3 regions of the Pseudoalteromonas sp. ND6B genome follow, and region 2 is predicted to be linked to each of the others. Evidence: predicted binding sites of a transcription regulator. Region 2 holds the regulator's gene; each other region holds the start of a gene.
What was found. The regulator sigma-54, encoded in region 2, starts transcription at its own class of promoters, with help from an activator protein. The targets are predictions, from matches to a motif close to GTTGGCACGNNNNTNGNNT.

Region 1 (2,276 bases), on a different contig from region 2:
CCATTAGGTGTAACAACTGAGTTGGCTAAAAATGGTAAAGAAGCTTTAATAAGATTAAAAGAAATTGCAGAGCTCGATTGCGTAAATGATATTACAGAGCGAGTAGGGCTACTGATTTCTGATGTAGAAATGCCAGAAATGGATGGTTACACGCTGACTGCAGAAATCAAAGCTAATCCTAAACTTGCGCCACTACATGTGATTTTACACACATCATTGAGTGGTGTTTTCAATCAAGCGATGATTGAAAAAGTAGGAGCAGATGATTTTATTGCAAAATTTAACCCAGACGAGCTTGCAACAGCCGTTAATAAATGGGTTCATCGTGATTAATAAACATAGGTGTTATTGATTTGACTAATAAAGATTTGCAGCAAAACGAATACGATCAATTTCGCTTATTTTTAGAACAACAGTGCGGTATTGTTTTAGGTGAAAATAAGCAGTATTTGGTAAAGAGCCGTTTGGCACCATTAATGTCTCGATTTAATGTTGAATCGTTGTCTGAATTGGTAAGTAAAACTCTCGGTGTGCATGAGCGCCAGTTGCGCGCAGCTGTTGTTGATGCCATGACAACCAATGAGACATTGTGGTTTAGAGATCAGTATCCGTTTGAGTTACTTAAAACCAGATTATTCCCTGAGTTTAAAACGTTAAATAGGCCATTAAAAATATGGTCTGCGGCGAGCTCATCAGGACAAGAACCCTACTCAATAGCGATGTCGGTTGCTGAGTTTCAATCCAGCAGCCCTGGTGTTTTAAAAATGGGTGCACAAATAATTGGTACAGATATATCAAATACCATGCTTGATATGTGTAAACATGCTGAATATGATGCATTGGCATTGGCTCGCGGACTCTCTGCTGAACGTCGTAAAAAGTTTTTTAAAGACAGCGGCAATGGTATGGCAAAAGTGGTTGATTCATTGAAAAAGCAAGTGAGCTTTAGGCATTTAAATTTGCTCGATTCGTACGCTTTAATGGGTAAGTTCGATATTATATTTTGCCGTAATGTTTTAATTTACTTTTCACCTGAGGTGAAAGCCAAAATAATTGCACAATTCTCTCAAGCACTTAACCCTAAGGGGTATTTATTTTTAGGTGCGTCGGAGTCTATGTCTGGTTTAAGTACTGACTTTGATATGGTGCGTTGTAACCCTGGTATCATTTATCAAAAGAAATGACCTTCATTAATATATTATCCCTCCTCTAAACGACGCCTATTGCGTCGTTTTTTGTTTTTATCATCACTATTTTCACTGCTGGCTCATTTATTGCTTTATCGGTACTGAGTCAATTTTTTGGAGGTAGTTATGGCTATCAGTTTTGATAAAGCATTAGGCGTGCATCCGCATGCGATGTTGATCCGTTCGCAAAGAGCAGAAATGCTCGCTACTAATATCGCAAATGCTGATACGCCCGGCTATAAAGCAAAAGATATCGACTTTGCCTCAGCATTAAAAACGGCAAAGTCCAACCAACTAAGCGGCAATACCATGGTAAGAACCAATGAAAAACACATTGCCGGTGGTACCCGTAGTGTAGGTAGTAATGAACTATTTCGTACGCCAAATCAAACAGATACAGGTGATGGCAACTCTGTTGATATACAAGTGGAACGGAACTTGTATACACAGAATGCTATGGAGTATCAGGCCAGTGTCCAGTTTCTTAATGGTAAATTTAAAGGCCTGAAAAAAGCCCTCGGTAGTCAAGGAGCCTAATTATGAGTTTATATAATGTGTTTGATATTGCTGGTTCTGGTATGAGCGCGCAAAACGTGCGATTAAATACCACGGCAAGTAATATCTCTAATGCCAATACAATTAGCTCTTCACAAAATGAGACGTACCGAGCGCGACAACCTGTATTTGCTGCGGAGCTAACAAAAGCGTCAGCGTCAGCAAGCAACCCACAGGGCTCTGCCGTTGGTGTAAAAGTGTTAGGAGTGGTTGAAAGTAATAAACCACTACAAATCGAATATAACCCAAATCACCCGAGTGCGGATGAAAATGGATATATTTACAAACCCAACGTGAATGTTGTTGAGGAGATGGCAAATATGATTTCTGCTTCTCGCTCTTATCAGACAAATGTTCAAGTTGCTGATGCAGCTAAGCAAATGTTAAGTAAAACACTGCTGTTAGGTCAGCGGTAACTGAGGGTAGCTCATGAGTAACGATATTAGTACTTCTTCATCCTACATGGACTCTTTACGTTGGCAAGATAAGCAAGTGCCAAAAAAAGAAGAGAGTGATGCGTTAACCCAAGAAGAT
Region 2 (2,276 bases):
CTAGGGACGATTTACTCTTTGTTGCCTACATGGATGTAGGTAAGGAGCGTGAGCAGGACGCGGAAGCTTTGCTCGGTTTTGACTTAGCCCACTAGGTTACAAACCTCGCGCCGCAATTAAACCGCCCCTAGTTTGAACAAATTTTAATCCGTAAAGGTCAACAGACCGTAATTTAAAAGGATTGTTAGAGATAAATGAGGCAATCATTACAGCTGCGCATGGGCCAGCAACTTACAATGACTCCACAGTTGCAACAAGCAATTCGCTTATTGCAACTCAGTACATTGGATCTCCAGCAAGAAATTCAAGAAGCGCTCGATAGCAACCCCTTGCTTGAAGTTGAAGAACACGATTACAGCGAAGACACTGCAGGTAAAAACGAACAAAAAGCCGATAACGATGACTTAACGCTAAGTGCCTCAGCTGACGATAAACCTAGCGAGTATGAGCAAGATAGCGGCGAAGCAATGACCAAAGACACCATTAGCGATGATATGGCTATGGATGTTACTTGGGATGAATATATGAGCGCTGCGCCTGCCTCTTCATCGGGCCCAATGCCAGAAGATGAATCTATTTATCAAGGCTCTTCGACTGAAACGCTGCATGAGTATTTAATGTGGCAACTTCAACTGACGCCGTTTAGTCCTACCGATGAAGCGATAGCTATTGCAATTGTAGAAGCTGTGGACGACTCAGGGATTCTAACCCTTAGCTGTGAAGAAATATTAGAAAGCTTTAACCAAGAAAACGACGGCGAAGATGAAGTTGAACTTGACGAAATAGAAGCGGTACTAAAGCGTATTCAACTATTTGATCCAGTGGGAATAGCCGCGCGTAGTTTACAAGAGTGCTTGTGTATTCAGCTAAATCAATTTGATAAAGACACACCTTTTTTAAACGAAACAAAAATGATCTTAACCGATCATATTGATTTACTTGCTGCACGTGACTATCGCACGTTGATGAAAAAAACAAAGCTTAAAGAAGATGAGCTTAAAGAAATCATGACGTTGATTCATACGCTCAGCCCAAAACCGGCAGACACTATTGTTAGAGAAGAGTCTGAATACGTTATTCCTGATGTGTCGGTTAAGAAAGTTAAAGGTCGTTGGGTAGTTGAATTAAACCCAGATAGCATGCCTAAGATCAGAGTAAATAGCCAATATGCAGCTATGTCGCGTACGGTTAAATCAAGTGGTGATAGCCAGTTTATTCGCTCGCACTTACAAGAGGCTAAATGGTTTATAAAAAGCTTAGAAAGTAGAAATGACACGCTACTTAAAGTAACCAACTGTATTGTGCAACAGCAACAGGCCTTTTTTGAACACGGTCCTGAGGCTATGAAGCCTATGGTGCTTAACGATGTGGCTGAAATGGTGGAAATGCATGAGTCGACTATATCGCGTGTTACTACGCAAAAATACATGCATACACCACGTGGCATTTTTGAGCTTAAATATTTCTTTTCAAGCCATGTAAGTACTGAAAATGGTGGCGAATGTTCATCAACAGCAATACGTGCATTAATTAAAAAATTAATCGCTGCAGAAAACTCAGCTAAACCATTGAGTGATAGTAAAATTGCAGATATATTGGCAGAGCAAGGAATTAAAGTAGCGAGGAGAACTATAGCAAAATATCGCGAATCTCTAGCTATTCCCCCGTCTAATCAACGTAAAAGTTTGATTTAAGGCGTACAACAAAGAGGAAAATGTTTATGCAACTGAATTTAACTGGTCGCCATGTAGATATTACCGACTCGCTTAGAGACTACGTAAATAGTAAATTTTCGAAGTTACAGAGGCACACTGATCACATAACGAATGTGCACGTTATTCTCGATGTAGAAAAACTAAACCAAAAAGCTGAAGCAACCGTTCATGTAAGTGGCGCTGAGATTTTTGCCTCTACTGAGCATCAAGATATGTATGCCGCTATAGACTCGCTCATTGACAAGCTAGATCGTCAAGTAATTAAACACAAAGAGAAACTTGCTCGACACTAACACTATGAAACTAAGCTCACTTATCTGTCAGGACTGCAGTAAAGCTGCGGTCCTTTTTAATAGTAAAAAAAGAATTTTAGAATTTATCAGTGAATTGGCTCACAATAAGCTGCCCTATTTAACACAACAAGATATTCTTAATGCATTAACTGCAAGAGAAAAGCTTGGAAGTACAGGCATTGGCCGAGGCATTGCTATTCCACATGGTCGCATGAGTGGAGCTCAAGAGCCCCTTGCTTTGATTTTAGTGAGCGAAACAGCTATTAAT
Region 3 (2,276 bases), on a different contig from region 2:
ACTAATCGCTTGATTTTTATCACCACTAAGTAGCGTTTGCAGCATCGCCATCATCGGGGTTTGGCCAACGCCTGCTGAAATAAGTACCACTGGAGTTGCCTCATTTTTTAAAATGAAATCTCCCGCTGGCGGGTATAACTCTACTCGTGCGCCTTGCTCTAGTGAGTGTAAATAATTAGACACCACGCCAGGCTTTGGTTGGCACTCTTTTTTAACGCTAATACGATAGTTTTTAGCATTGCTCTTTTGCGAAATAGAATACTGGCGGATCTCTTCATATTCTGCGCCCTCAGGCTTAACTTTAATGCCAATGTACTGTCCTGGCTTGTAGGTAATAACTGCTTTACCATCCACAGGTGTCAGCGTAAAACTAGTTACGAATTCAGATTCAATATGTTTATCAGTAATTTCAAACTGGCGCGTGCCTGCCCAGCCACCATGGTTGTTTTTACTGTGCGCATACAATGCCGCTTCTTCGGTAATACAAATATCAGCAAGTACACCGTAGGCTTCGCGCCACGCATATTCAACATCGGCAGTAAACTGCTCAGGAATAAGCTCTTTTAACGTACCGATTAAATGTGCGCCCACAATAGGATAATGCTCAGGTAAAATATTTAAGCTGGTATGCTTATGATTAATTCGCGCTAGCGCCTCTTTTAACACGGCTAAATTATCAATATTTTGCGCGTACGCAGCCAATGCATTAAATAATGCAAATTGCTGACGACCCGTTTCTTGATTAGTCATATTAAAAATATGTTTAAGTTCGGGATTATGACTAAACATGCGCTTGTAAAAATGATCGGTTACGACCGTACCTGCCTCTGCAAGCAATGGCACCGTGCTTTTAACTATTTGTATGGTTTTATCGGATAACATGTTTATTTCCTATGTAATAACTAACTGCTTGCATTTAGCATTACACAGAGCGTGCCAACTAATTAAACCTATAATATTCAACAGGTTAAATTAACTCGCTTTACAAGATGAGTCTTTATGACCTACTATAAAACCTGTAAAAATACACTAACAGGTCATTTTGACATGAACCAACAATTCAACCTGACGCAAGTTGCATTAGAACTTGCGCAAAGTACGTTACATGCTCACAGTTTTGAGCAACTTTTAGCCACGGTTGAACGTGTTATTCCCAGCGATGCCAGTGCATTATTGATTCGCCAAGGTGAGCAATTAAAACCCTTAGCCATTAAAGGCCTTATGCCCGATAGCCTAGGACGACGTTTTGATATTGCGGAGCATCCTCGCCTTAAAGCCATCTGCAGTAGTCGTTTGGCTCTGCAATTTGCACATGACTGTCCACTACCTGATCCATACGACGGGCTACTACTGGCTAAAACCGGTGATATTCCAGTGCATGCCTGCTTAGGGTTACCCCTTTATGATAAAAACGCACTACTTGGCATTCTGACCTTTGATAGCCTTAACGCCAATGCGTTTGACGGTATTACCACTGATACACTCAACACCTTACAAACCTTGTGCAGTGCGCACTTTAAAACAGCCCTAGAGCTTGCCCATTACAAACAACATGCGCAGCACTCTAGTGAATTAGTACAAGCGTTAAACCGTGAGGCGCTCAAACGTGATGGTGGTGAAATTATTGGCCAAAGCTCTGCAATACAAACGCTTAAAAATGAGATAAAACTGGTTGCGGCATCAAACTTTAGTGTCCTTATTTTAGGTGATACTGGGGTCGGCAAAGAGTTGGTGGCACGTAATATTCACTTACACTCCGCACGTAAAGATCAGCCATTAATTCATTTAAATTGTGCATCACTGCCTGAAAACCTCGCAGAAAGTGAATTTTTTGGCCATGCAAAAGGCGCTTTTACCGGCGCCCAAAATGCCCGCCAAGGTAAATTTCAGTTAGCCGATGGCGGCACCTTATTTTTAGATGAAATCGGCGAGCTGCCTCTGGCTATGCAAAGTAAATTATTACGCGTACTGCAAAGTGGCGAAGTACAAACCGTTGGCGAAGATGAACTTAAATATGTCGATGTTAGAGTGATTGCAGCAACCAATCGCGACCTAAAACACGAAGTAACACAAGGACGGTTTCGCGCCGATTTGTACCATCGATTAAGTGTTTATCCACTCACAGTCGCTCCATTGAAAGCCCGTGATGAAGATGTTATTTTATTAGCCGGTTATTTTGCAGAAAAAACAGCCCGCAAGCTCGCTATTAAACAGCTAAAACTCAGTATTGAAACGCAACTGCTGCTTAAAAAATATGACTGGCCAGGCAATGTGAG

Region 1: the regulator sigma-54 is predicted to act here: its motif matches at 1,262-1,280, upstream of flgB (flagellar basal body rod protein FlgB).
Region 3: the regulator sigma-54 is predicted to act here: its motif matches at 923-941, upstream of hmpA (NO-inducible flavohemoprotein).

Annotation. Positions count from the first base shown of each region.
Region 1 covers NZ_JQFL01000073.1:11,594-13,869, reverse strand. The annotation lists gene ND6B_RS03010 (chemotaxis protein) at 1-333, shown strand, start outside; gene ND6B_RS03015 (CheR family methyltransferase) at 354-1,184, shown strand; gene flgB (flagellar basal body rod protein FlgB) at 1,314-1,724, shown strand; gene flgC (flagellar basal body rod protein FlgC) at 1,727-2,158, shown strand; gene ND6B_RS03030 (flagellar hook assembly protein FlgD) at 2,172-2,276, shown strand, end outside.
Region 2 covers NZ_JQFL01000080.1:29,555-31,830, forward strand. The annotation lists gene ND6B_RS01835 (RNA polymerase factor sigma-54) at 195-1,694, shown strand; gene hpf (ribosome hibernation promoting factor) at 1,721-2,008, shown strand; gene ptsN (PTS IIA-like nitrogen regulatory protein PtsN) at 2,013-2,276, shown strand, end outside.
Region 3 covers NZ_JQFL01000013.1:74,866-77,141, forward strand. The annotation lists gene hmpA (NO-inducible flavohemoprotein) at 1-882, opposite strand, end outside; gene norR (nitric oxide reductase transcriptional regulator NorR) at 1,048-2,276, shown strand, end outside.